Linked DNA regions of Ramlibacter pinisoli. Each later gene encodes a partner of the first gene's protein in a complex. Links are inferred from orthologs where the notes say so. Each region holds a gene or a part of one and is shown on either strand. Other genes may lie near its edges. The genes, in order: trxB and trxA.

Region 1 (11,553 bases):
CAAGCACCTCAAACGTGAGAGGCCTGAGCTCCCCGTCGTCCCAGCGAATCCACCCGTAGGTCACAGTCCCCTCCAGGTCGACCAGCGGCGGCTCTTCGATGGCATGCAGGCGGCCAAGGCTGCCGTTCTGGACGCCGATGTCCCACAGGTTCTTGGTGCACAACACCGGCTCGCCGACCCGCAGGCCGCAGTCTTCAAGGCGGCCGCGTTCGTCGTTAAACAGCAAGAGCTTCTTGGCGCTTTCAGCCAGCACCTCCTGGCAAACGGCGTTCACCGATGCACTGCTTGCCGGCCCCTTCTCCCGGGTGAAGGTCAGAACCTGCGTATTGGCTGGGTCTACCAGGTACAACTCCAGGGTCTTGGCCGCCAGGTCCTCTGCCTCGCACTCGATGAAGGCGACTTCAGCCGAAGGCTCGGAAGGTAGCGAAGGCAACGCGCCGCTTCTCACGGCCAAGGCCGTGCTCGCGATGGTTCCACCAAACCGCTTCACTACAGTGAGTTCCACCTTGGGCACCTCTGCGATGTCCGCCAGCGCATGGAGGGTCAGGCCTGGGCCGACGGGTGGAAGCTGGGAAGGGTCGCCAATCAGAATCAAGCGCCCTTCCTCAGGGAGCACGCCCACCAGGCGATACGCGAGTAGCAGGTCCAGCATGCTCGCCTCGTCAACGACGATGGTGCAGTTGGCCGGCAGCGGTTCCTTGGCGACGTTGCGGAGGAACCCGGCGATAGTCATCGTCTTGCGGTTCGTCGCTTCGGCCATTCGCTTGGCGGCGCGGCCGGAGAGGGCCATCAGGTAGATTTCCTGGCCGGCTTTCTCGAGCATCGAGCAAATTGCCTTGAGGACAGTCGTCTTGCCCACACCGGCGCCACCGGTGATAAGCAGTAACGGGTGCACGGCAGCCAAACGAACTGCTTCAGACTGCGCGGCATTCAGTGCGAACCCCGGGATAGCGGCACCTTCCGCCCTCTCTAACTCCCGAATCAGCGCAGCGACGTCGTCGTCGCTCAACAGCTCCGACCTGGCGCCTGACATCAGGGCAACCCTCCGGGCGACTGCTTGTTCCATCGCCCAGGTGCCCAGCCCGAAGAGCGTCGTTCCCCGTTGGATGACATGTCGCGCCGCATCTGCATGCCGCAGGGCTTCTGGCGCACCGTCCTTGCCAACAAAGCCTTCGACCAGTTCGTTAACCTCTGCACAAGTAGCGCAGGTGTGCCCTTGGTCTAGCCGCTTGAACAGCGCTGCTTCGACGGCGGCACCGAGCCTGCGGAAGTCGTTCGCATCTAGCCCAAAGTGCTGACTAGCGACCCAATCAACCGCTCGCCAGGTCATCCCGAACGCAAGGAGCCGATAGGGGTCCTGCTCGACGTGGTCCAGCGCCTCATCCCCGTACGCCAGCAGCAGCTTTTGGGAGACAGACAGATTGAGTCCCATTCGCTGGAAGGCACGCACCGAGTCCGCGTCACCGTACGAGCGCCACCCCTGAACCAGCACGTGCGCCAAGTCATGGCCGACCACCGCCGCCAGGCGGCTCTGGTCTGCCTCATCCAGCGCGTCATAGAGGCTCTCGCCCAGCGACTCCCAGAGCTTGCGAGCTTTGACCTCGCCTATGCCGGGGAATGCAGCGCTGCGAGCGAGAAGCTGCACGATGTGCTCACCCGAGGGGCGCAGCAACTCTGCGCTCTGCGCACGCATGCGCCTCTCGCGCACCCTCCACCCGCCAGCGTCGTACTCGACGTCCTCGTATGTCCCGGAGACATTCCACCACTGGCCTTCTTCAGCGCGGGCGGGCAGCACGCTGCCAGGCACGGAGACTGCATAGCGAGGAGCATCGGGCCGAACGCTCCGGCTCTCGTCGAGTGCCAGCCCTGCTAGGACAACGCCCTGCTCGCCTTGGAAGCGAACCTGCTGCACCCGAAGGCAAATCGTTTCCGAACTGGTGGTCATCGCGGGAGCCGGCCGGATTGAGCTACAAGGGCGTCAAGAGTCTCGAGGCGTTGGAGCCGCCTGCGAAGCTCTGAAACCGTGGCCAGCAGCGCCGCGTTCTCCACCTCCAGTTGCCGCAGCCGCTCGCGTTCGGTCGAGCGCTGCAGCTGCCCTTGAGGACGCAGCGGCAACACTTCACTGACAGAGGTCGGGGGAAGGATGCCGCGAGCCCGGAGACCCGCTTCAAGTTCCTCCAACGCACCTTTGACGCGGGGGTTCTGTCGCAGCACAGAGCGCGCACAACCCACCGCCTTGCAAATTTCGGCCCGATTGAGTTGGCCGCCTCGCACCATCGAACGAGCATCTGCATCTGTGAGTTCGGCCGCCCAGCGCGTGAACGCGGCGAAGTGTTCTGCACCCTTGTCTTGCCCGTTCATCATTCCCATCTCCTCATACTATGTATTATGAGGGGACAAGAACGATCTCGTCAATTGCTTCGTGGCACAGAGCCGACAGGCAGATGCCTACGAAGGCGCTCCGCCTCAATCTCAACTATGTATGAAATGCTGGGCTAAAGAACGGTGGTGGCGCCGATGAACGTGAACAGGCCCGACTCGACGTGCGGCAGGAAGGCGTCCTGCTGGCTCTTGTTGAAGCGGTGCACCTCGTCGACGAAGACGATGGTGCGCCGCTGCTCCAGGCCGTCGCGCGCGCGCTGCGCCGCCTCGACCGCGTCGCGGATGTCTTTCACGCCGCCGAGCACCGCGCTGATGCTGATGAACTGGGCGTCGAACGCGTCGGCCATCAGCCGCGCGATGGTGGTCTTGCCGGTGCCGGGCGGCCCCCACAGGATGCAGCTGTGCGGCTGGCCCGACTCGAACGCGATGCGCAGCGCCATGCCCTCGCCCAGCAGGTGCTGCTGGCCGACGACCTCGCCCAGGGATTGGGGCCGTAGCCGCTCGGCGAGCGGCCGGTGGGGTGTGGCGGGGGCCTTGGGCAAGGCTACTGCCGCACCACGTCCGCGCCCGGCGGCGGCCTGAACTGGAAGGTGTCGGCCGCCAGCGAGGTGTTCACCTGCAGGCGGTCGAACTTCATCACCGACAGCTGGCCGAAGCTGTCGAGGATCTCCAGCACCGCCAGCTCGTTGCCGCGGAAGCCGACCTTGACGCCGTTGAGCTGTCCGTCCCGGGACTTGGGCGTGGCCTGCACCCACTGCAGCCCGTCGCGGTCGGGCACGGCCTGCAGCGTGAAGTCGCGCTGCAGGCTGGCCAGGTCGGGCGCCGCCGCGACGATCGCGGCCGGCGTGGCGCCCAGCACCTGGGCCTGCTTGCGCGCGGTCACCTGGTTGAGGTCGACGTCGTGCAGCCAGAGCGTCTGGCCGTCGGCCACGATGGTCTGCACGAACGGCTTGCGGTAGTCGAAGCGGAAGCGGTTCGGGCGCGCGAACTCGAAGGTGCCGGTGGAGGTCTTGCTGCGCGCCGCCTCGCCCGCACGGGCCGGGGCGGTGACGATCTGGGTGAAGTCTGCGCGGCCGCTGCGCGCGGTCTTGACGAAGGACTCGAGCGCTTCGAGCCCGTCGGCGTGGGCGGCGAGCGCCAGGGTGGCCAGCAGCGTGGCGGCGAGACGTTTCATGCGGTATTGGTGCGGCCCAGCAGGCCGGAAGTTCGCAACCAGGGGTTACTCGGCCCGGGCCGGCACGAGGATCTCGCGCTGGCCCTGGCCGTTCATCGCGCTCACCAGGCCGGCATTCTCCATGTCCTCGACCAGGCGCGCAGCCCGGTTGTAGCCGATCTTGAGGTGCCGCTGGACCAGCGAAATGCTCGCCTTGCGGTTCTTCAGCACCACTTCCACCGCCTGGTCGTACATCGGGTCCTTCTCGCCGCCGCTCTCGCCCAGCACGTCGCCCAGGCCACCCTCGTCGTCCACGGTGCCGCCTTCCAGCACGCCCTCGATGTAGTTGGGCTCGCCGCCCTGCTCCTTGAGGTAGGCCACCACGCGGTGCACTTCCTCGTCGCTGACGAAGGCGCCGTGCACGCGCACCGGCAGCCCGCTGCCGCTGGCCATGTAGAGCATGTCGCCCATGCCCAGCAGCGCCTCGGCGCCCATCTGGTCGAGGATGGTGCGGCTGTCGATCTTGGAGCCGACCGAGAATGCGATGCGGGTCGGGATGTTGGCCTTGATCAGTCCGGTGATCACGTCGACGCTGGGGCGCTGCGTGGCCAGGATCAGGTGGATGCCGGCCGCGCGCGCCTTCTGCGCCAGGCGGGCGATGAGCTCCTCGATCTTCTTGCCCACCACCATCATCAGGTCGGCCAGCTCGTCGATCACCACCACGATGTGCGGCAGCCGCTCGAGCGGCTCGGGGCTGTCGGGTGTCAGGCTGAACGGGTTGTAGATGAACTGTTCCCTGGCCTTGGCGTCGTCGATCTTCTGGTTGTAGCCCGACAGGTTGCGCACGCCCAGCTTGCTCATGAGCTTGTAGCGGCGCTCCATCTCGGCCACGCACCAGTTCAGGCCGTGGGCCGCCTGCCGCATGTCGGTCACCACCGGCGCCAGCAGGTGCGGGATGCCCTCGTAGACCGACATCTCCAGCATCTTGGGGTCGATCATCAGCAGGCGCACGTCGCGCGCCTCGGCCTTGTAGAGCAGCGACAGGATCATCGCGTTGATGCCCACCGACTTGCCCGAGCCGGTGGTGCCGGCCACCAGCACGTGCGGCATCCTGGCCAGGTCGGCGACGATCGGGTTGCCGATGATGTCCTTGCCCAGGCCCATGGTCAGCAGCGACTTGGCCTCGTTGTAGACCTGCGAGCCCAGGATCTCCGACAGCCGGATCGACTGCCGCTTGGCGTTGGGCAGTTCCAGCGCCATGTAGTTCTTGCCCGGGATGGTCTCCACCACCCGGATCGACACCAGCGACAGCGAGCGCGCCAGGTCCTTGGCCAGGTTGACGATCTGGGCGCCCTTGACGCCCGTGGCCGGCTCGATCTCGTAGCGCGTGATCACCGGGCCGGGCTGGGCCAGCACCACCCGCACCTCGACGCCGAAGTCCTTGAGCTTCTTCTCGATCAGGCGCGAGGTCATCTCCAGCGTCTCGGCCGACACGGTCTCCTGCCGCTGCTGGGCGCCGTCGAGCAGGTCGACCTGCGGCAGCTTGCTGTCCGGCAGTTCGGTGAAGAGCGGCTTCTGGCGTTCCTTGGCGACGCGCTCGCTCTTGGGCACCTCGACCACCACCGGCTCGATGAGGACCGGCGTGGGATGGTGCTCCTCGCTCTCGACGCGCTCGACATGCACGATCTCCTCGCGCTCGCGCGCCGCCTGCTGGCCCAGCGCCACGTCCTGCGCGATCTCGCGCTTCTCGCGCCGGGCCCGCACCAGCGACTCGATGCGGGCGCCGATGCGCTCGGCCACGTGGCCCCAGGAAAAGCGGAACACCAGGGCGGCGCAGACGGTGACCAGGGCCACCGCCAGCAGCCCGGAGCCGGTGAACCCCAGCCACTTCACGGCGGCGGGACCGGTGAGCCAGCCCAGCGCGCCGCCGGCATGGTCGGGCAGGTGGCCCTCGAAGCGGTACAGGCGCGACCACTCGAGCGCCGTGCTGGCGCACAGCAGCAGCGCCAGCGCGATCCAGAACGCCAGCTTGCGATGCCGGCCGCCGGCAGCCGGCATCTCGCCGCCGCGCATCCACAGCGCCAGCGTGGCCAGCCAGGCGCGCACGCCTGCGGCGAAGCACCACCAGGCCGAGAACCCGAGCAGGAAGTAGCTGCCGTCGGCCAGCCAGGCGCCGAAGCGGCCGCCCCAGTTGGCCAGCGGCGCGCCGCTGCCGGAGGTGGAGAAGGCCGGATCCTGGGCCGAGTAGCTGAGCAGTGCCAGGAGCCAGAAGACGAGCGCGGCACCGCCGATGACGAGCAGGGCCTCGTGGGCGAACCGGACGGCGGCGGGGCGGGAACTGCCGGCGGCGGACGCCCCGGGATGGGTGAGGGTGTTGAGCGAGTACGTCATCCGTGGGCCGAGGATACCCGTCGCCCCAGCGGTGCGCCACTTGCGCGCGGCGTGGCCGCAACGCCTGCGGAACGGGGCCTCAGCCCAGCGTGCTGAGGCGGTCCTTGATGAGCATCGAGCCGTCCTCGCGGGTCTCGATGAAGCCGCGGTCCTCCAGGTCCTTCATGACCCGGCTGACCATCTCGCGCGAGGCGCCGACCATCTTGGCGATGTCCTGGCGCGAGATGCGCTCGCGGATGGTGGTGTTGCCGTCGCGGTCGGGCTGGCCGAACTCGAGCAGCGCACGGGCCACGCGCCCGTAGACGTCCATCAGCGCCAGCGACTCGATCTTGCGGTCGGCCTGGCGCAGCCGCTGCACCAGCCCCTTCATGATGGCGTAGGCCATCGAGCTGTTCTCGGGCAGGCAGCGCGCGAACTCGGTGCGGCCCAGGGCCAGCATGTCGGTCTGGACCTCGGCGCGCACGGTGGCCGAATGCGGTTCGTTGTCGATGAGGCTCATCTCGCCGATGTAGTCGCCGGGATTGAGCGTGGCCAGGATGACTTCACGGCCGCGCTTGTCGGAGGTGACGACCCGGACCCGGCCGGTGAGGATGATGAACAGCGTGTTGGACTTCTCGCCCTGCTCCACCACGACTTCGCCCCGCTTGAAGCGGCGCTTGGCAACGGCGTCCGCGACCGACTCGGCCTGGTTGGCCGTCAGGAGCGCGAACAGCGGCACCCGGCGGATCAGCTCCAGGTTGGACAGCATCGACATCCGGTTCCCTCCACAGCGGCGTTGCGCGATCGGTTCTTACAATCGGCAGGATTGAAACGCCCAAGCATCTTGTGGCCCGCAGGCCGTTGATACTTGCTCCGATCGCCCTGAACTGTACCCGACCTGTGGGCTTTTCGACACAGGTTCCACCACAATGACCACCAAGCACGCCAAAGTCCTGATCCTCGGCTCCGGCCCTGCCGGTTACACCGCCGCCGTCTACGCGGCGCGCGCCAACCTGAACCCCGTGCTGATCACCGGCATCGCCCAGGGCGGCCAGCTCATGACCACGACGGAAGTCGACAACTGGCCGGCCGACGTCCACGGCGTCGACGGACCGGCGCTGATGCAGCGATTCCTGGAGCACGCCGAACGCTTCAAGACCGAGATCGTCTTCGACCACATCAACAAGGTCGATTTCAGCCGGCGGCCGTTCACCCTCACCGGCGACAGCGGCACCTACACCTGCGACGCGCTCATCCTGGCCACCGGGGCATCGGCTCGCTACCTGGGCCTGCCCTCCGAGACCGCCTTCATGGGCCGCGGCGTGTCGGCCTGCGCCACCTGCGACGGCTTCTTCTACCGCGACCAGGAGACCTGTGTGGTCGGTGGCGGCAACACCGCCGTCGAGGAGGCGCTCTACTTGGCCAACATCGCCAGCAAGGTCTACCTCGTGCACCGGCGCGACAAGTTCCGGGCCGAACCCATCCTGGTCGACAAGCTGATGGACAAGGTCAAGGCCGGCAAGATCGAGCTCAAGCTGTTCAAGACGCTGGACGAGGTGCTGGGCGACAACACCGGCGTGACGGGCATCCGCCTGAAGGACATCCAGACCGGCGCCACCGAGGACCTGCACCTCAAGGGCTGCTTCATCGCCATCGGCCACCACCCCAACACCGACATCTTCAAGGGCCAGCTGGAGATGAAGGATGGTTACATCCTCACCAAGTCGGGCCTGCAGGGTTTCGCCACCATGACCAGCGTGCCGGGCGTGTTCGCGGCCGGCGACGTGCAGGACCATGTGTACCGGCAGGCGATCACCAGTGCCGGCACCGGCTGCATGGCGGCACTGGACGCGCAGCGGTTCCTGGAACAGCAGGAATAAGCGCGACCAACGGCCTGGGGATGGATGCCGGGTCAAGCCCGGCATGACGAGTTTCAGGCGCCGGCAAGCCCGGCGCGACAGCCGCGTCAGCCAACCAGCGTCGCCGGGTCCACGTTCGCGCCGCAGACGATGAGGCACACCGCCTCGTCGGCCGCCGGCACGTAGGCGCCGCAGCGCAGCGCCGCCAGCGGCAGGGCCGCGGCCGGCTCGACGGCCAGCTTCAGTTCCTTCCACAGCCACAGCTGGGCCTCGCGGATCGCGGTATCGGGCAGCAGCAGGGCGTCGCGCACCCAGCGCTGCGTGAGCTCCCAGGCCAGCGTCCCGATGCGCTTGGCGCCCAGCGAATCGGCGGCGATGCCGCTGACGGCCACGTCGACCGGCTGGCCGGCCTGGCGCGCCCGGTGCAGGGTGGGCGCCAGCTCGGGCTCCAGCGCCACGATGCGGGTGCGGTCCTCGAACCAGGCTGCGAGGCCGGCGACCAGCCCGCCGCCGCCCACGCTGACCAGCACCGACCCGGGCAGGCCGCCGGCCTGGCGCTCGATCTCCCAGGCCAGCGTGCCGGCACCGGTGACCACCTCGGGCTGGTCGTAGGCGTGCGTGAGCAGGGCGCCGGTCGCGCGCTGGCGCGCCAGGCAGGCCTCCAGCGCCTCGGCATAGACGGCGCCGGTCACCACCACCTGCGCGCCGAGCTCGCGCAGCCGGGCCTGCTTGGCCGGGCTGCTCACGGTCGGCACGAACACCTCGCAGTGCACGCCCAGCGCCCGGGCCGCGGCGGCGGTGGCGATGCCGGCGTTGCCGCCCGAGGCGACGATGACGCCGGCGGCGGGGACGGGGTTGGACAAAAGCCGGTTCAGCATGCCGCGCGCCTTGAAGCTGCCGCTGGTCTGCAACTGCTCCAGCTTGAGCCAGACCTCGCGGCACTCGATGCCCAGGGCGGCACCCGGCAGGCGCCAGAGCGGCGTCTCGCGGATGAAGCCCGCGTGCCCGTCGCGCAACCGCGCCGCGGCCTGCGCGACGGCGTCGCGGTTCACAGCTTCAGGCCCTTGGGCAACGGGAACTTCATCGTTTCCTCGACGCCGTCCATGCGCTGCAGCGACACCGCGCCCAGCGCGCGGATGCGCTCGATGACCTGGTTGACCAGCAGTTCGGGGGCCGAGGCACCCGCCGTCAGGCCGACCCGCACCTTGCCCTGCAGCCACTCGGGCTGGAGCTCGTCGGCGCTGTCGACCATGTAGCTGTCGACGCCGAGCTTGCGGGCCAGCTCGGCCAGCCTGTTGCTGTTGCTGCTGGTCGGGCTGCCGACCACGATGACCACCTCGACCTGCTGCGACAGCACCTTGACCGCGTCCTGTCGGTTCTGGGTGGCATAGCAGATGTCCTGCTGCTTGGGCTCGCGGATGGCCGGGAAGCGCTGGCGCACGGCGGCGGCGATGCCGGCCGCGTCGTCCACCGACAGCGTGGTCTGGGTGACCACCGCCAGCTTCTCGGTCTGGCCCGGCTGCACCCGGGCGACATCGTCGATGTCCTCGACCAGGTGGATGCCCGATTCGAGCTGGCCCATGGTGCCCTCGACCTCGGGATGGCCCTTGTGGCCGATCATGATGAACTCGTAGCCTTCCCTGGCCAGCTTGGCGACCTCGACGTGGACCTTGGTCACCAGCGGGCAGGTGGCGTCGAACACGTGGAAGCCGCGCTGCCGCGCCTCCTCCTGCACCGCCTTGCTCACGCCGTGGGCCGAGAACACCAGGGTGGCACCGGGCGGCACCTCGGCCAGGTCCTCGATGAAGATGGCGCCCTTGCTCTTGAGGTCGTTGACGACGTAGGTGTTGTGCACGATCTCGTGCCGCACGTAGATCGGCGCGCCGAACTTGGCCAGCGCACGCTCGACGATCTCGATCGCCCGGTCGACGCCGGCGCAGAAGCCGCGCGGCTCGGCGAGCAGGATTTCCTTGGCTGCGGCGGCGCTCATGCGCGAGCCTCCGCGCGCAACGCCGGGGCGACCTGGGGAACGACGGCGCGGCTCATAGCACCCCGATCAGGTGCACCTCGAAGGTGACCGGCTGGCCCGCGAGCGGGTGGTTGAAGTCGAACAGCACCGCATCGGGCTGCCCCTCGCGGCCCACCTGCTGCACGGCGCCGGCGTAGCTGCCCAGCCCGTCGGGCGTGGGGAACTGCACGACGTCGCCCACGTGGTACTGCTCGTGCGGGTCGCCCAGCTCGAGCAGGAGCTTGCGTGCCACCCACTGCAGCATCTCCGGGTTGCGCTCGCCGAAGGCCTCGCCGGGCGGGATGGCGAAGGTGGCGCGTGCGCCCTCCTCCAACCCGAGGAGGCGTTGCTCCACCGCCGGCGACAGTTCGCCGGTTCCCAGCGTCAAAGTGGCGGGCTTGTCGCGGAAGGTGTTGATGATGTCGCCGCCCGGACCGGCCAGGCGGTAGTGCAGCGTGAGGAAGGAACCCGGCTCGACGCGGGGCAGGGATGACGACATGGAACTCTCGGTGAACAGGCCCGATTTTAGGTGGGTGCCCACTGCCCCGCCGCCGGCGCGGCAGTGACCCTGCAGTCCCTGCCCCTGGATGCCCGCCCGCGCGAGAAGCTGCTCGCCCGCGGGCCCGCCGCGCTGTCCGACACCGAACTGCTGGCCCTGCTGCTGCGCACCGGGCTGGCCGGCAAGGGCGTGCTGGCGCTGGCCCAGGAGCTGGTCGATGCCTTCGGCGGCCTTGCCGGGCTGCTGGACGCCGGGCCCGCCGACCTCAAGCGCATCAAGGGGCTGGGCGGCCCGGCCAAGCGCGCCGAGCTGCTGGCCGTGCTGGAACTGGCACGCCGGGCCATGGCCCAGCAGTTGCGCACCCGGGAGGTGTTCGGCTCGCCCGATGCCGTCAAGCACTTCCTCCAGTTGCACCTGGCGCGCCACGCGCACGAGGTCTTCGCGGTGATGTTCCTGGATGCCCAGAACCGGCTGCTCGAACTGGAGATCCTGTTCCGCGGCACGCTGACGCAGACCTCGGTCTACCCGCGCGAGATCGTGGTGCGGGCCCTGGCCCACCATGCGGCCAGCGTCGTGCTCGCGCACAACCACCCCAGCGGCACCGTGCAGCCCTCGCGTGCCGACGAGGCGCTGACGCAGACCCTGAAGGCGGCGCTGGGGCTGGTCGACGTCCGCGTGCTCGACCACGTCATCGTGGCGCCCGGCGGGGCCCTGTCGATGGCGGAGAAAGGGCTGCTGTGACGGCCTGCGGCTAGCGCTCGGGACCCTGGGGCTTGAGCAGCACCACCAGCGCGCCGGCCCCGCCCTCGTCGCCGCGCGCCTGCACGAACGCCAGCACTTCGTTCTTCTGCACCAGCCAGGCCTGCACGCGGCCCTTGAGCACCGGCGTCTTGCCCGGCGAGCCCAGGCCCTTGCCGTGCACCACGCGCACGCAGCGCACGCCCTGCCGGTGCGCCTCGCGGATGAAGCCGGCCAGTGCCTCGCGCGCGTCCTCGCGCCGCAGCCCGTGCAGGTCGAGCTCGCGCTGGATGCTCCAGTGGCCCTTGCGCAGCTTGCGCGTCACGTCCAGGCCGACCCCGGGCCGGCGGAAGCTCAGGGCATCGTCGACATCGAGCAGGGTGCTGGCGTCGAACTCGTCGCTGAGCGACTCTGCCAGCACGCGCTGCTCGTCGAGCTGTTGCTGCACCGGGATCGGTGGCGGCTGGTCCCGCTCCAGCAGCACCCGGGGCGGGTGGCGCAGCCGCTGCACCTGGCCGGCGGCGCGCACGAACAGGTTGCGTTC
Region 2 (11,457 bases), on another replicon or contig:
GCGCCAGCTCGGCCAACTGCACCAGCGCCGGGTCGCCCAGGCCGAACACGGGAGACTTGAGGACTCGGGCGAGCGACAGGTCGTGCGTGGGTGAGACCAGGACGTCGAGCAGCGCGACCAGGTCCTGCACCTCCGGCGCCTCGCCCAGGTCGGTCTTCTCGGGCTGCTGGGCCGGCACGCGCAGCAGCCGCAGTTCGTCTTCCAGGACCGCGAGGCGATCGCGCTTGCGTGCCAGCACCAGGATCTCGGCCGGCGGCACACCGGCCTGGATGCGGCCAGCGATCCAGCGCGCTGCCTGCCGGCATTCGAGGGTGACGAGATGTTCCTCGGGCAGCTCGCGCGGCTCGGACAGGCTGTCGCGCCAGCCTTGCGGCTGCGCGTCGGCCGCGCGCACGGGGACGGGCCGGGCGACGACGGGCAGGTGCAGCAGGTTGCCGCGATCGCGCGAGCCGGTGCTGTGGACCCGGAAGTCCTGGTACTGGCCGGCGGCCTGCGCCTCGGCCATCACGTGGTTGACGGCGGCCAGCACCTCGGGCGCATTGCGCCGCGTGTGGTCGCAGCTGAGCCGCACGCCACCGAGGCCCTGCGCCACGAACCGCTGGGCGGCCGCGAACACTTGCGGCTCGGCGCGGCGGAACCGGTAGATGCTCTGCTTGGGATCGCCGACGATGAACACGCTGGGGGGCGTGCCACCGGCCCCGGCGTAACCGCTCAGCCAGGCGTACAGGGCCTGCCACTGCAGCGGGTTGGTGTCCTGGAACTCGTCGACCAGCAGGTGCCGGACGTGGGTGTCGAGCCGCTCCTGGATCCATCCCGACAGGACGGGGTCGGACAGCAGGCGGTGGGCCGCCTGTTCCACGTCGCTCATGTCGACCCAGCCCTCGTCGCGCTTGAGCGCGGCGAACTCGTGCACCAGCAGCCGCGACAGCCGGGTCAGGCGCTGGTGGTGCAGCCAGGCCTCGTGCTGCGCCTGGGCGCGGCACAGCCGCTGCAGCTCCGCCTCGGCTTCCTGGGCTGCCTCGTATTTGGCCAGGTGCTGCGTCAGCCGGTCGTCGCCGGCAACGAAGAACGCCTTGCGCAGCATGGCCAGGCGCTGACCGGGATCGTCGAGCGCGAAGGCATCGACCACGGCGTCGGCCGCCTTGCGCGGAGTCTTGTTCTCCTGCGCTCCGAGCAGCCGTGCACGCGCAAGCCAGCGGTCGCGAGCGCCCGGCGTGGCGAGCGATGCGTCCGGGCGGGCGAAGGCGGCGAAATCCGGGAACAGCGCCGCGAAGGGCTGGACGGACCCGGCCACCACGCCGGCGCCATCGGCCAGCATGAACTCGACCCGCTTGGACAGGGCTGCACGCAAGGCCTTCAGGGTCTGGAAGCGGCCGTGGGCGGCGACCGACTCCTCGTAGTCGCGCCGGGCCTGCGGATCGGTGACCACCACGGCATGGAAGCGGCGCCAGACCTTGTCGACCGCCTCGGTGTCGTCCTCCAGCAGAGTGTGGCGCGGCGGCAGCCCCAGCGCCTCCAGCGTGGCGAGCGGCGCGTTGCGCAGCAGTGCCGCGAACCAGCCGTGGAAGGTGCGGATCTGGACCGGCCGGCCGCCGGCCAGCAACCGGGCGTGCAGCGTGCGCAAGGGATCCGCGAGGCCCTGCGCCTCGGCGGCCGGCACACCGCGCAGCTGCAGTTCGGCGGCCAGCACGGCCGGCTCGGCCGTCGAGAAGGCTTGCAGCCACTCCTGCAAGCGTTGCCGCATCTCGCCGGCCGCCTTGCGCGTGAACGTGATGGCCAGCACTTCGTGCGGCTGGGCGCCGTCGAGCAGCGCACGCAGGATGCGCGACACCAGCATCCAGGTCTTGCCGGCGCCGGCGCAGGCCTCCACGGCCACGCTGCGCCGCGGATCACACGCCACCGCGTAGAACGCCGGTGGCGGCACGCGGACACCGTCGATTTCGTACGCCAGGTCCGTCACGGGTGATGCCTCAGCCATGCCACGCATCCCGTCGGCACAGGCCGCGCGCGGCGCAGAACTCGCACACGCGGCCTTCGCCCAGCGCCGGCAACGAGGCGCCGGCTGCGATGCGGCCCAGGTCATGCACGATGCCGGCAACCAGCGCGTCCCGGGCTTCGACGACGGCGGGCTGCTCCACCTTGTGCGTCTCGCCGCGTTCGCCCACGTTCACGTAGGCGGCCGCCAGTGTGTCGTCCTCCAGCAGCGCCGCGTAGAACGCCAGCTGGGTGTCCTCGTCGGGCAGTTTCACCCGGTCGCGGGAGGCCTGCAGGGCCTCGGTCTTGTAGTCGACGACCATGCGGCGGCCGTCCGCGAGCCGATCGATGCGATCGATGCGGCCGACCAGCCGGATGTCGCCGAGCCGGATCTCGTGCTCGGTCTCGGCGGTCTCGAAGCCGGCGCCGGCCGCCTCGTGCTTGTCCTGCCACGCCAGGTAGCCGGCGCGCACCTGCGGCCATGCGGCCGCGAACGGCAGGAACTCGCCGTCCGCCAGGCCGGCGCTCGACGTCGCCGATGCGGCGCAGCGGTCGATCAGGGTCAGGCGGTCCGTGCCGGGCTCGTCCTGCAAGGCCCGGTGGTAGTCGCGCAGGACCAGGTGCAACCAGTTGCCGAAGTCGCGCTTGTCGACCTCGACGTCGATCTCGGCGGCTTCCTGCAGGCCGAGCTGGCGCAGCGCGAAGAAGCGGTAGGGGCAGCGACGCAGGTCCTCGTAGGCACTGGCGGAGAGCGGGTCGACCGGCAGGGACGGCGCGACCGGCAGCGGCCGCGCAACCGGCCGCGCATCGAGCTCCCGCAAGGCGCGCGGATCAGGCGCCGGCGACAGGCCGGGCTGCTGCAGGCGCAGGGCCTGCACCAGCGGACTGGGCAGGACGGGCTCGCCGCTGTCGTCACTGGCGCGCCAGAGCAGGTCGACATGCGGGACGCGCAGTGCGTTGCGCCACCCGGCCTGCTGCTCGCGCGCCAGGTCCTCGCGCGACGGCAGTCCGAGAGCGGCGCGCTGGGCGGTGGTCCAGGCGCCGGGCGGCTCCGGGGCGGCCGGCAGGCGGACCTCGTCACAGCCGGGCATCACCAGCGCAGCGAAATCGCGCGCGAGCAGCTGGTGGAACGGCAGGATCACCACGTCCTCGATGGCGGGAGCCGGCGGGACGAAGCTGGCGCCCTCGAGGCTGTCGTCGACCCAGGTCGAGAACTCCGTGGCAGTGAGCCGACGGCTGCCGTGGGGAAGCAGGAGCCATTCGGCCTGGGCCGCGTCGGACAGCGCGAGCACGTCAAGGACCTGCGCCCCGGCCGCGTCGGCGTGCAGGCTGTCCCAGTGGCCGGTTGTTTCCAGCAGTTCGCGTAGCGCTTCCTGCCACTGCCGCAGGGGACGCGCAGCCTGCAGGGTGGCGCGCCAGGCGTCGGCCAGGGCCACGCTGTCGTCGGCCAGGCCGCGCGCATCGGACCAGTCGCGCAGACCGGCGCGGCGCACGCGCCGCTCCAGCGCGGAGGTGGAGCCGCTCGGGACCGCGGGTGCGTTCTTCAGCCAGTCGAGCACCACATCGGTCGACGCGTCATGCCGGCACGCGCGCAGCAGGCCCATGACGTGGGCGGCCGCGCGCGTGGTCGAGAGCTTCCAGCCGGTCTCGTCGCGCACCGCGACACCGCGGCCGTCGAGCAGCGCACGCACGCGCCGCGTCAACACGCGGTCGATGGCGGCCAGCGCGACCGGCGCACGGCCGGCTTCCAGGTGCCGCAGCACACTGGCCGCCGCGAGTTCCGCTTCCTGGGCCGGGTCGGCGGCCTGGTGGAGTGCGAGCTTGCCGGAGGACTGCGGGCCGTCGAGCGACAGGCGCACGGCCTTGTCGCCGGCGAGGGCAGCCAGGGTCCCGCCCAGTGCGTCAGCCTGGAAGCCTTCGCAGATCACCAGCAGGTCGAGGTCTGCGAGCACGCGGCTGTCCAGCAAGGGATCGGTGGCGTAGCGGCTGGCGGCAGCCCACTCGAGCGCGATGCGGGCGATGGCCGCCTCGAGTGCGAGCACCGGCGAATCGAGCCCGGACGACACGGCCTGGCGCGCCTGGGCGGCCCACGCCGCGCGTTCGGCGGGCGGTCGGGCGGCGGCTGCGGCCGCAGCCTGCCAAGCCGCTTCCACCAGCGCGCCGGCGAGCGAGCCGGCCCGTGTCGCGAGCCCGGCGCGTTCCAGCCAGCCGCGCGCGGTGAGCACGTCGCGGCCCATGTCGAAGGCGAGGTCGTCGGGACCGGGCGACTGGCCCAGGCGGGCCGCCCAGTTCATGCTGGTCTCGAAGCGGGGCGCGAATCCGTCGGGCTGCAGCAACGACCAGGCGCGTCGGGCGACCGGCATCAGCTGCGCATACGGCACCAGCACCACGGTGCGCGATGCATGCGCGCGGCGATCGCTCAGCAGACCTCGCACATGGCCCAGCACACGGGCCCAGAGCACGGCGGACCGATGGTCCGGCGCTATCCCATCCATAGCATCCTCCCACCCGCCCGCTCCCGGTGTGGGACCTTGGTTTCTGTCACAATGCCCTGACTGTAGCGGCATCGATCGTGACTCCATCGATCGCCACGTAGAAAGGAACTCCCCCCATGGCCAGCGACCTGATCAAGCACATCTCCGACGCCAGCTTCGAAGCCGACGTCCTGCAGGCGGGCAAGCCCGTCCTGGTGGACTACTGGGCCGAGTGGTGCGGTCCCTGCAAGATGATCGCGCCCATCCTCGACGAGGTGTCCGACTCCTACAAGGACAAGCTGCAGGTCGCCAAGATGAACGTGGACGAGAACCGCGACATCCCGGCCAAGTTCGGCATCCGTGGCATCCCCACGCTCATGCTGTTCAAGGACGGCCAACTGGCCGCCACCAAGGTCGGCGCGATGAGCAAGGCGCAGCTCACGGCCTTCCTCGACCAGCAACTGGCCTGAGCGGCCATCCCGGGCCGGCGGCCCGGCCCATCCGACGGGGCGCGCCAGCGCCCCGTTGTCGTTCCGGCGCCCACCGCCCGGATTTATTGCATAATCTGACGAATCGCTGAACCGCATCGCCGCGGTCAGTTCGATCCCCGGTCCGCCTGGCGCCTCTGCCTGGCTCCAGGACCTCCCCCCGCCGACCCAACAATGCCCGACCCCACCGGGGTCCATCCAAAGCAGTCGAGCCATGCACCTCAACGAACTCAAGGCGCTCCACGTCTCCGAAGTCCTCAAACAAGCCGAGGAACTGGAGATCGAGAACACCGGCCGCATGCGCAAGCAGGAGCTGATGTTCGCCATCATCAAGAAGCGCGCCCGCGCCGGCGAGCAGGTGTTCGCGGACGGCGTGCTGGAGATCCTGCCCGACGGCTTCGGCTTCCTGCGCAGCCCGGACACCAGCTACACGGCGAGCACGGACGACATCTACATCTCTCCCTCCCAGGTGCGGCGCTTCAACCTGCACACGGGCGACATGATCGAGGGCGAAGTCAGGACCCCCAAGGACGGCGAGCGCTACTTCGCTCTGACCAAGCTGGACAAGGTCAACGACGGCCCGCCGGAGCAGAACAAGCACAAGGTGATGTTCGAGAACCTCACGCCGCTGTTCCCGAAGGAGCAGATGAAGCTGGAGCGTGACGCGTTCAAGGGCGAAGAGAACATCACCGGTCGCATCATCGACATCATCGCCCCCATCGGCAAGGGCCAGCGCGCCCTGCTGGTGGCGCCGCCCAAGAGCGGCAAGACGGTGATGATGCAGCACATGGCCCACGCGATCGCGGCCAACTACCCCGACAGCCACATGATGGTGCTGCTGGTGGACGAGCGGCCCGAGGAAGTGACCGAGATGCAGCGCTCGGTGAAGGCCGAGGTCATCGCCTCCACCTTCGACGAACCGGCCGCCCGCCACGTGCACGTGGCCGAGATGGTGATCGAGCGCGCCAAGCGCCTGGTGGAGCTGAAGAAGGACGTGGTGATCCTGCTGGACTCCATCACCCGCCTGGCCCGCGCCTACAACAACGTCGTTCCCTCGTCGGGCAAGGTGCTCACCGGCGGCGTCGACGCCAATGCCCTGCAGCGCCCCAAGCGCTTCCTGGGCGCCGCGCGCAACGTCGAGGAAGGCGGCTCGCTGACCATCATCGCTACCGCCCTGATCGACACCGGCTCGCGCATGGACGAGGTGATCTTCGAGGAGTTCAAGGGCACGGGCAACAGCGAAATCCACCTGGACCGCCGCCTGTACGAGAAGCGCGTCTTCCCGTCGATCCAGCTCAATCGCAGCGGCACCCGCCGCGAGGAACTGCTGCTGGCCCCCGAGATCCTGCAGAAGACCCGCATCCTGCGCCAGTTCATGTACAACATGGACGAGATCGAGGCGATGGAGATGGTCCTGAAGTCCATGAAGGCCACCAAGACCAACGTCGAGTTCTTCGACATGATGCGCCGCGGCGGCTGATCACCGCTCTCGCGCTATAATCGAAGGCTGTCTTGCGGAAAGTAGTCCGGATGTCCCGGGCCGGCTCCCGCACCTGATCGAAGGAGAAGACCATGGCCAAAGAAGGCATCCACCCGAACTACCGCGACGTCCTGTTCGTGGACCTGTCCAACGGGTTCAAGTTCGTCACCCGCTCCTGCGTCAGCACCAAGGAGATGGGCAAGACCGACGACGGCAAGGAACTGCCGATGTTCAAGCTCGACACCTCGAGCGAATCGCACCCGTTCTACACGGGCACCCAGAAGTCCGTGAACGACATGGGCGGCCGGGTCGACAAGTTCTTCAAGAAGTTCGGCAAGACGGCCGCCAAGTAAGCAGCCGTCCCGCACGAAAAGGGCAGCCCGGGCGACCGCGCTGCCTTTTTTGTTGCCGCGGCGCGGCAAGCCCCGGACCGCTGCCTATGACACACTCGCGCGCGTGAACCAGCCCACCCCCGCCATCGTCGCCCAGAGCGCCGTGCGGCGGCTGCCGCGGCTCGCGCTGTTCCTGTTCTGTGCCGCCTATGTGCTGCCCGGCTTCGTCGGCCGCGAGCCGTGGAAGAACGCCGACATCACGGCGTTCGGCTACATGCACGAACTGGCCACCGGCGCCGCCAACTGGCTGGCCCCCACGCTGCTGGGCCAGCCGCCGGAGTTCGACGCACTGCTGCCCTACTGGCTGGGCGCCTGGGCCATCCGGCTGACCCAAGCCTGGTTGCCGGCCGACGTGGCCGCCCGGCTTCCCTTCATCGCGCTGCTGGTCCTGACGTTGCTGGCCACCTGGTACGGCATCTACCAGCTGGCCCGCACCACCCGGGCCCAGCCGGTCCCGTTCGCCTTCGGCGGCGAGGCCCTTCCGACCGATTACGCCCGCGCCATCGCCGACGGCGGCATGCTGGCCCTCATCGCCTGCCTGGGACTGGCGCAGCTGAGCCATGAAACGACGCCCGCCCTGGCGCAGCTCGGTTGCTCGGCCCTGGCCTTCTATGGCATGGCCGCCTTGCCCGACCGCAGGCCAGCTCCCTTGCTGGCGATCGCCGCCGGCCTCGTGGGGCTGGCCCTCAGTGGCGCCCCGACCACCGCCGTGCTGCTGGCGATTGGCGGCGGAGCGATCACGCTGCTCGATCCGGCCAGGGACGAGTCGCCGCACAGCCCGGCCTGGCTCTCGGCCGTCGTCCTGCTGGTCGTGGCCGGTGTCGTGGTGCTGCTCGCCGGCCAGCTCGGCCTCTGGCGCTGGCGGCTCTGGCCGCAAGGCCAGCGCGACTGGCAGGCGGCCGGCAAGCTGCTGCTGTGGTTCACCTGGCCGGCGGGGCCCCTGGCGATGTGGACGGTCTGGCGCTGGCGCCGGCAGTTGAGCAGCCGCCATGTCGCCCTGCCGCTGTGGTTCGCCGCCGTCGCCATTGCCTCGACATTGCTGACGCCCTCCTCCGACCGTTCGCTGCTGCTCGGCCTGCCGGCGCTCGCGGCCCTGGCAGCGTTCGCGCTGCCGACCCTCAAGCGCAGCGTCTCTGCCCTGATCGACTGGTTCACCCTACTGTTCTTCACCGGCTGCGCGGTGGTGATCTGGGTCGTCTGGATCTCGCTGCAGACGGGCGTGCCGGCCCAGCCCGCCGCCAACGTCGCCCGCCTTGCGCCCGGGTTCGTTCCGAGCTTCTCCGCCATCGCCTTCGCTGCCGCCCTGGCCGGCACGCTGGCCTGGGCCTGGCTGGTGAAATGGCGTGCCGGTCGGCACCGCTCGGTCCTGTGGAAGAGCCTGGTGCTGCCGGCGGGTGGCTCTGCCCTCTGCTGGCTCCTGATGATGACCCTGTGGCTGCCGGTGCTGGACTACGCGCGCAGCTACGCGCCTGTCGTGCGAGGGGTGACCCAGGCGATGGGCCGGCCCACCTGCATCCAGGAGTTCGGCCTCAACCGCGGGCAGGTGGCGGCCTTCCGCTTCCATGGCCAGCTCGAGGTGCACGCCGCCGGCGCCGACGAAGACTGTCCCTGGCTGGTGATCGCGTCCGACTACCAGCCGGTCGCCACGATGGCGCTGGACATGAAGCGCTGGACGCCGGTCGTCACCGTGCGCCGGCCCACCGACGCCAAGGACAACGTCCTGCTCTATCGCTTCCACCGGCCCGGCAGTTGATGGCGGAGTTGCGGACCATCGCCCGCCACGCGGGGACGGTGCTCGTGGGCCAGCTCGCCACCATGGCGTTCGGCGTCGCCGACACCATGATCGCCGGCCGCTACCGCACCGACGCCCTGGCGGCCCTCTCGGTCGGCTCGGCGGTCTACATCAGCATCTTCGTGGCGCTGACCGGCCTGGTACAGGCGCAACTGCCGGCTTGGGCGCAACTGCGCGGAGCCGGCCGCGAGGCGGAGGTCGGCCGCTCCGTGCGGCAGGCGCTCTATCTGTGCCTGGTGGCCTCGGCCGCGGGCATCGCTGTCCTGCGCTGGCCGGGCCCGCTGCTACAGTGGGCCCAGGTGCCCCCGTCGCTCGAAGGCGAGGTGCAGGCCTACCTGGGCATCCTGGCTCTCGCCTTGCCCGCCGCCCTGCTGTTCCGGGGTTACTCCACGCTCAACCAGGCCCTGGGCAAGCCGGTCCTGGTGACCTGGCTGCAGACCGGTGCGCTGGCGGTGAAGGTGCCGCTGTCGATCTGGCTGACCTTCGGCGGCGCCGGCGTTCCCGCCCTGGGCCTGGCCGGTTGCGCCTGGGCCACCGTCATCGTCCAGTACCTGCTGCTGGTGCTGGCGATCGCCACCATCCGCTTTGGATCGTTCTATGCGCCCTACCGGATCTGGCAGCGGATCGAGCCGCCCGATGGGGCCACCCTGCGCGGATTCGCCCGGCTGGGCGTGCCCACTGCCCTGGCGGTCATGGTGGAGGTCACGTCCTTCACGCTGATGGCCCTGTTCATTGCCCGCCTGGGCAGCCAGGCCTCGGCCAGCCACCAGATAGCGGCCAACCTCACGGCGGTGCTGTACATGATGCCGCTCTCGCTGGGCCTGGCGGTGAGCGCGCGGGTGAGCTACTGGCTCGGCAGCGGCGACGAGCGCCAGGCGCGCCAGGCCCTGCGCCTGGGCTACAAGCTGGGCCTCGCGCTGGCAGCCTCCAGCGCGGTGCTGGTGCTGCTCGGACGCCACGCCATCGCCCACCTCTATGCCGGCGACAAGCCCGAGGTGGTCGCAGCCGCGGGCAGCCTCCTGCTCTGGGGGGCGGCCTACCACGTGGCCGACGCCCTGCAAGCCCTCAGCTTCTTCGTGCTGCGCAGCTACGGCGTCGCCAATCGGCCGCTGGTCGTCTATTGCGTGCTGCTCTGGGGCGTCGGCTTGGGAGGCGGCTACGTGCTGGCCTACCAAGGCCTAGGAACCCTGGCTCCCATGCAGTCGCCGGCGGCGTTCTGGGCCGCGGGAGCCTTCGCGCTGGCGGCGACCGCGGCCACCTTGTTCATCCTGCTGTGGCGGGTTGTCCGCTCCCGGCGTCCTTCGTTCGCTTGAGCGGGCGCATCCTCCCGGCCGGGAAAGTGATGGCAAAGCAGGACCCAACGCCCGGCGTGCTGTCGATGCGCAACTGCGCACCGTGGCGCTGCACCACGTGCTTGACGATGGCCATGCCGAGGCCGGTGCCGCCGGTTTCGCGCGAACGGCTGCGGTCGACGCGATAGAACCGCTCGGTCAGCCGCGGCAGGTGCTCGGCCGCGATGCCTGGACCGGTGTCGCGCACGCTGAACTCGCCCCGGCCATCCGGCAACACGCGCCAGGCAACGGCCACCTCGCCACCCGACGGGGTATAGCGCACGGCATTGCTCACCAGGTTGGACATCGCGCTGAGCCATTCGGATGGCGCGCCCGACACCTCGTGGTGCGCGGTGGTGTCGAAGTGCAGGTCCAGCGACTTGTCCAGCACCGACGCCAGCGAGAGCGCCTCCTGCTCGCACTGGGCCAGGAAGGACGCGACCGGCGTCCACTCACCGGCCCCTGGCGCCGGGCTGCCTTCGAGCCGCGAGAGCGTGAGCAGGTCGCTCACCAGGGTCTGCATGCGCGAGCCCTGCTGGGACATCAATCCCAGGTAGCGCGTGCGGTCGGCCTCGCCGAGGGGCAGCGTCTGCAGCGTCTCGATGAAACCCGCCATCACCGTCAACGGCGTGCGGATCTCGTGCGAGACGTTGGCCACGAAGTCGCGCCGCATGGTCTCGGCCTGCTCGAGGGCCGTGACGTCGCGCGACAGCAGCAGCTTGCGGCCCTGCCCGTACGGGTGCAGCTGGACCGACACTCGCGCCGGCACCGCGGAAGAGCCGGCGCGTCCGGCGATGACCACGTCGCGGCTGAAGTCCCCCTGCGCGCCATAGGCCGTGAAGGCCGGATCGCGCAGCAGGTTCCCGATCAACTGTTGCAGGTCGCGCTCCGGGTCGATGCCCAGGTGGCCGGCCGCCGTCTCGTTCACCCACTCGATGCGCCCCTCGGGGTCGAGCAGCACCACGCCATTGGGCGAGGCCTGGATCGCCGCCAGGAATTCGCGCAGGCGCGCTTCCGCGTCCTCGACCTCGCGCTGGCGCCCACGCAGGACGCGCCGCATGCGCTCGGCGATCTCGCCCCACAGTCCGGACGTCGGTGGCGGCTCCTCCGCCGCGCCGCGGCGCAACCATTCGAGCACGAGCGAGCCCCGCACCACGTCGATCCCGAACCAGACCAGGGCACCCAGGAACACGCCCACGGCCGCCCCCCGGTCCGCGGCCGCCAGCCAGCCGGCCAGCGCACCGGCCGCCAGCAGGAGGAAGAAACTGCCTACGCGCCAAGCCATGGAAGTGAGGAGACCGTTGCCCGGCCTCAGCCGGCGCGCACTGCTGCCTGCGGTTGCGCCGTCAGCCGGTAGCCGGCCCCCCGCACGGTCTCGACCATGGCACCGGCCTCGCCCAGCGACTCGCGCAGCCGCTTGACGTGCACGTCGACCGTGCGCTCCTCGATGAAGACGTGGTCGCCCCACACCTTGTCGAGCAGCTGCGAGCGGCTGTGCACGCGTTCCGGATGCTTCATCAGGTAAT

What was found.
Region 2: the proteins of trxB (region 1) and trxA are in contact, whole or in part, in a crystal structure (PDB 1F6M), measured with the Escherichia coli proteins. The link is inferred for Ramlibacter pinisoli from one-to-one orthologs.

Annotation. Positions count from the first base shown.
Region 1 is NZ_WSEL01000003.1:1,690,992-1,702,544, forward strand. The notes cover bases 5,960-8,809. They hold trxB (thioredoxin-disulfide reductase), read left to right. Parts: upstream 5,960-6,834; coding sequence 6,835-7,785; downstream 7,786-8,809. Other genes in these bases: GON04_RS09395 (Crp/Fnr family transcriptional regulator), read right to left, coding at 6,006-6,680; GON04_RS09405 (serine/threonine dehydratase), read right to left, coding at 7,872-8,809. Outside these bases: GON04_RS09370 (AAA family ATPase), read right to left, coding at 1-1,945; GON04_RS09375 (VPA1267 family protein), read right to left, coding at 1,942-2,361; outer membrane lipoprotein periplasmic chaperone LolA, read right to left, coding at 2,927-3,556; GON04_RS09390 (DNA translocase FtsK), read right to left, coding at 3,602-5,926; more of GON04_RS09405, read right to left, coding at 8,810-8,816; ispH (4-hydroxy-3-methylbut-2-enyl diphosphate reductase), read right to left, coding at 8,813-9,754; GON04_RS09415 (FKBP-type peptidyl-prolyl cis-trans isomerase), read right to left, coding at 9,807-10,271; RadC family protein, read left to right, coding at 10,335-11,012; GON04_RS09425 (Smr/MutS family protein), read right to left, coding at 11,023-11,553.
Region 2 is NZ_WSEL01000009.1:586,800-598,256, forward strand. The notes cover bases 3,498-6,251. They hold trxA (thioredoxin TrxA), read left to right. Parts: upstream 3,498-4,585; coding sequence 4,586-4,918; downstream 4,919-6,251. Other genes in these bases: GON04_RS17315 (PD-(D/E)XK nuclease family protein), read right to left, coding at 3,498-4,436; rho (transcription termination factor Rho), read left to right, coding at 5,151-6,251. In the rest of the region: GON04_RS17310 (UvrD-helicase domain-containing protein), read right to left, coding at 1-1,978; more of GON04_RS17315, read right to left, coding at 1,971-3,497; more of rho, read left to right, coding at 6,252-6,416; GON04_RS17330 (type B 50S ribosomal protein L31), read left to right, coding at 6,509-6,769; GON04_RS17335 (hypothetical protein), read left to right, coding at 6,873-8,561; GON04_RS17340 (MATE family efflux transporter), read left to right, coding at 8,561-9,913; phosphate regulon sensor histidine kinase PhoR, read right to left, coding at 9,864-11,216; phosphate regulon transcriptional regulator PhoB, read right to left, coding at 11,243-11,457. UniProt on the Escherichia coli protein: Participates in various redox reactions through the reversible oxidation of its active center dithiol to a disulfide and catalyzes dithiol-disulfide exchange reactions.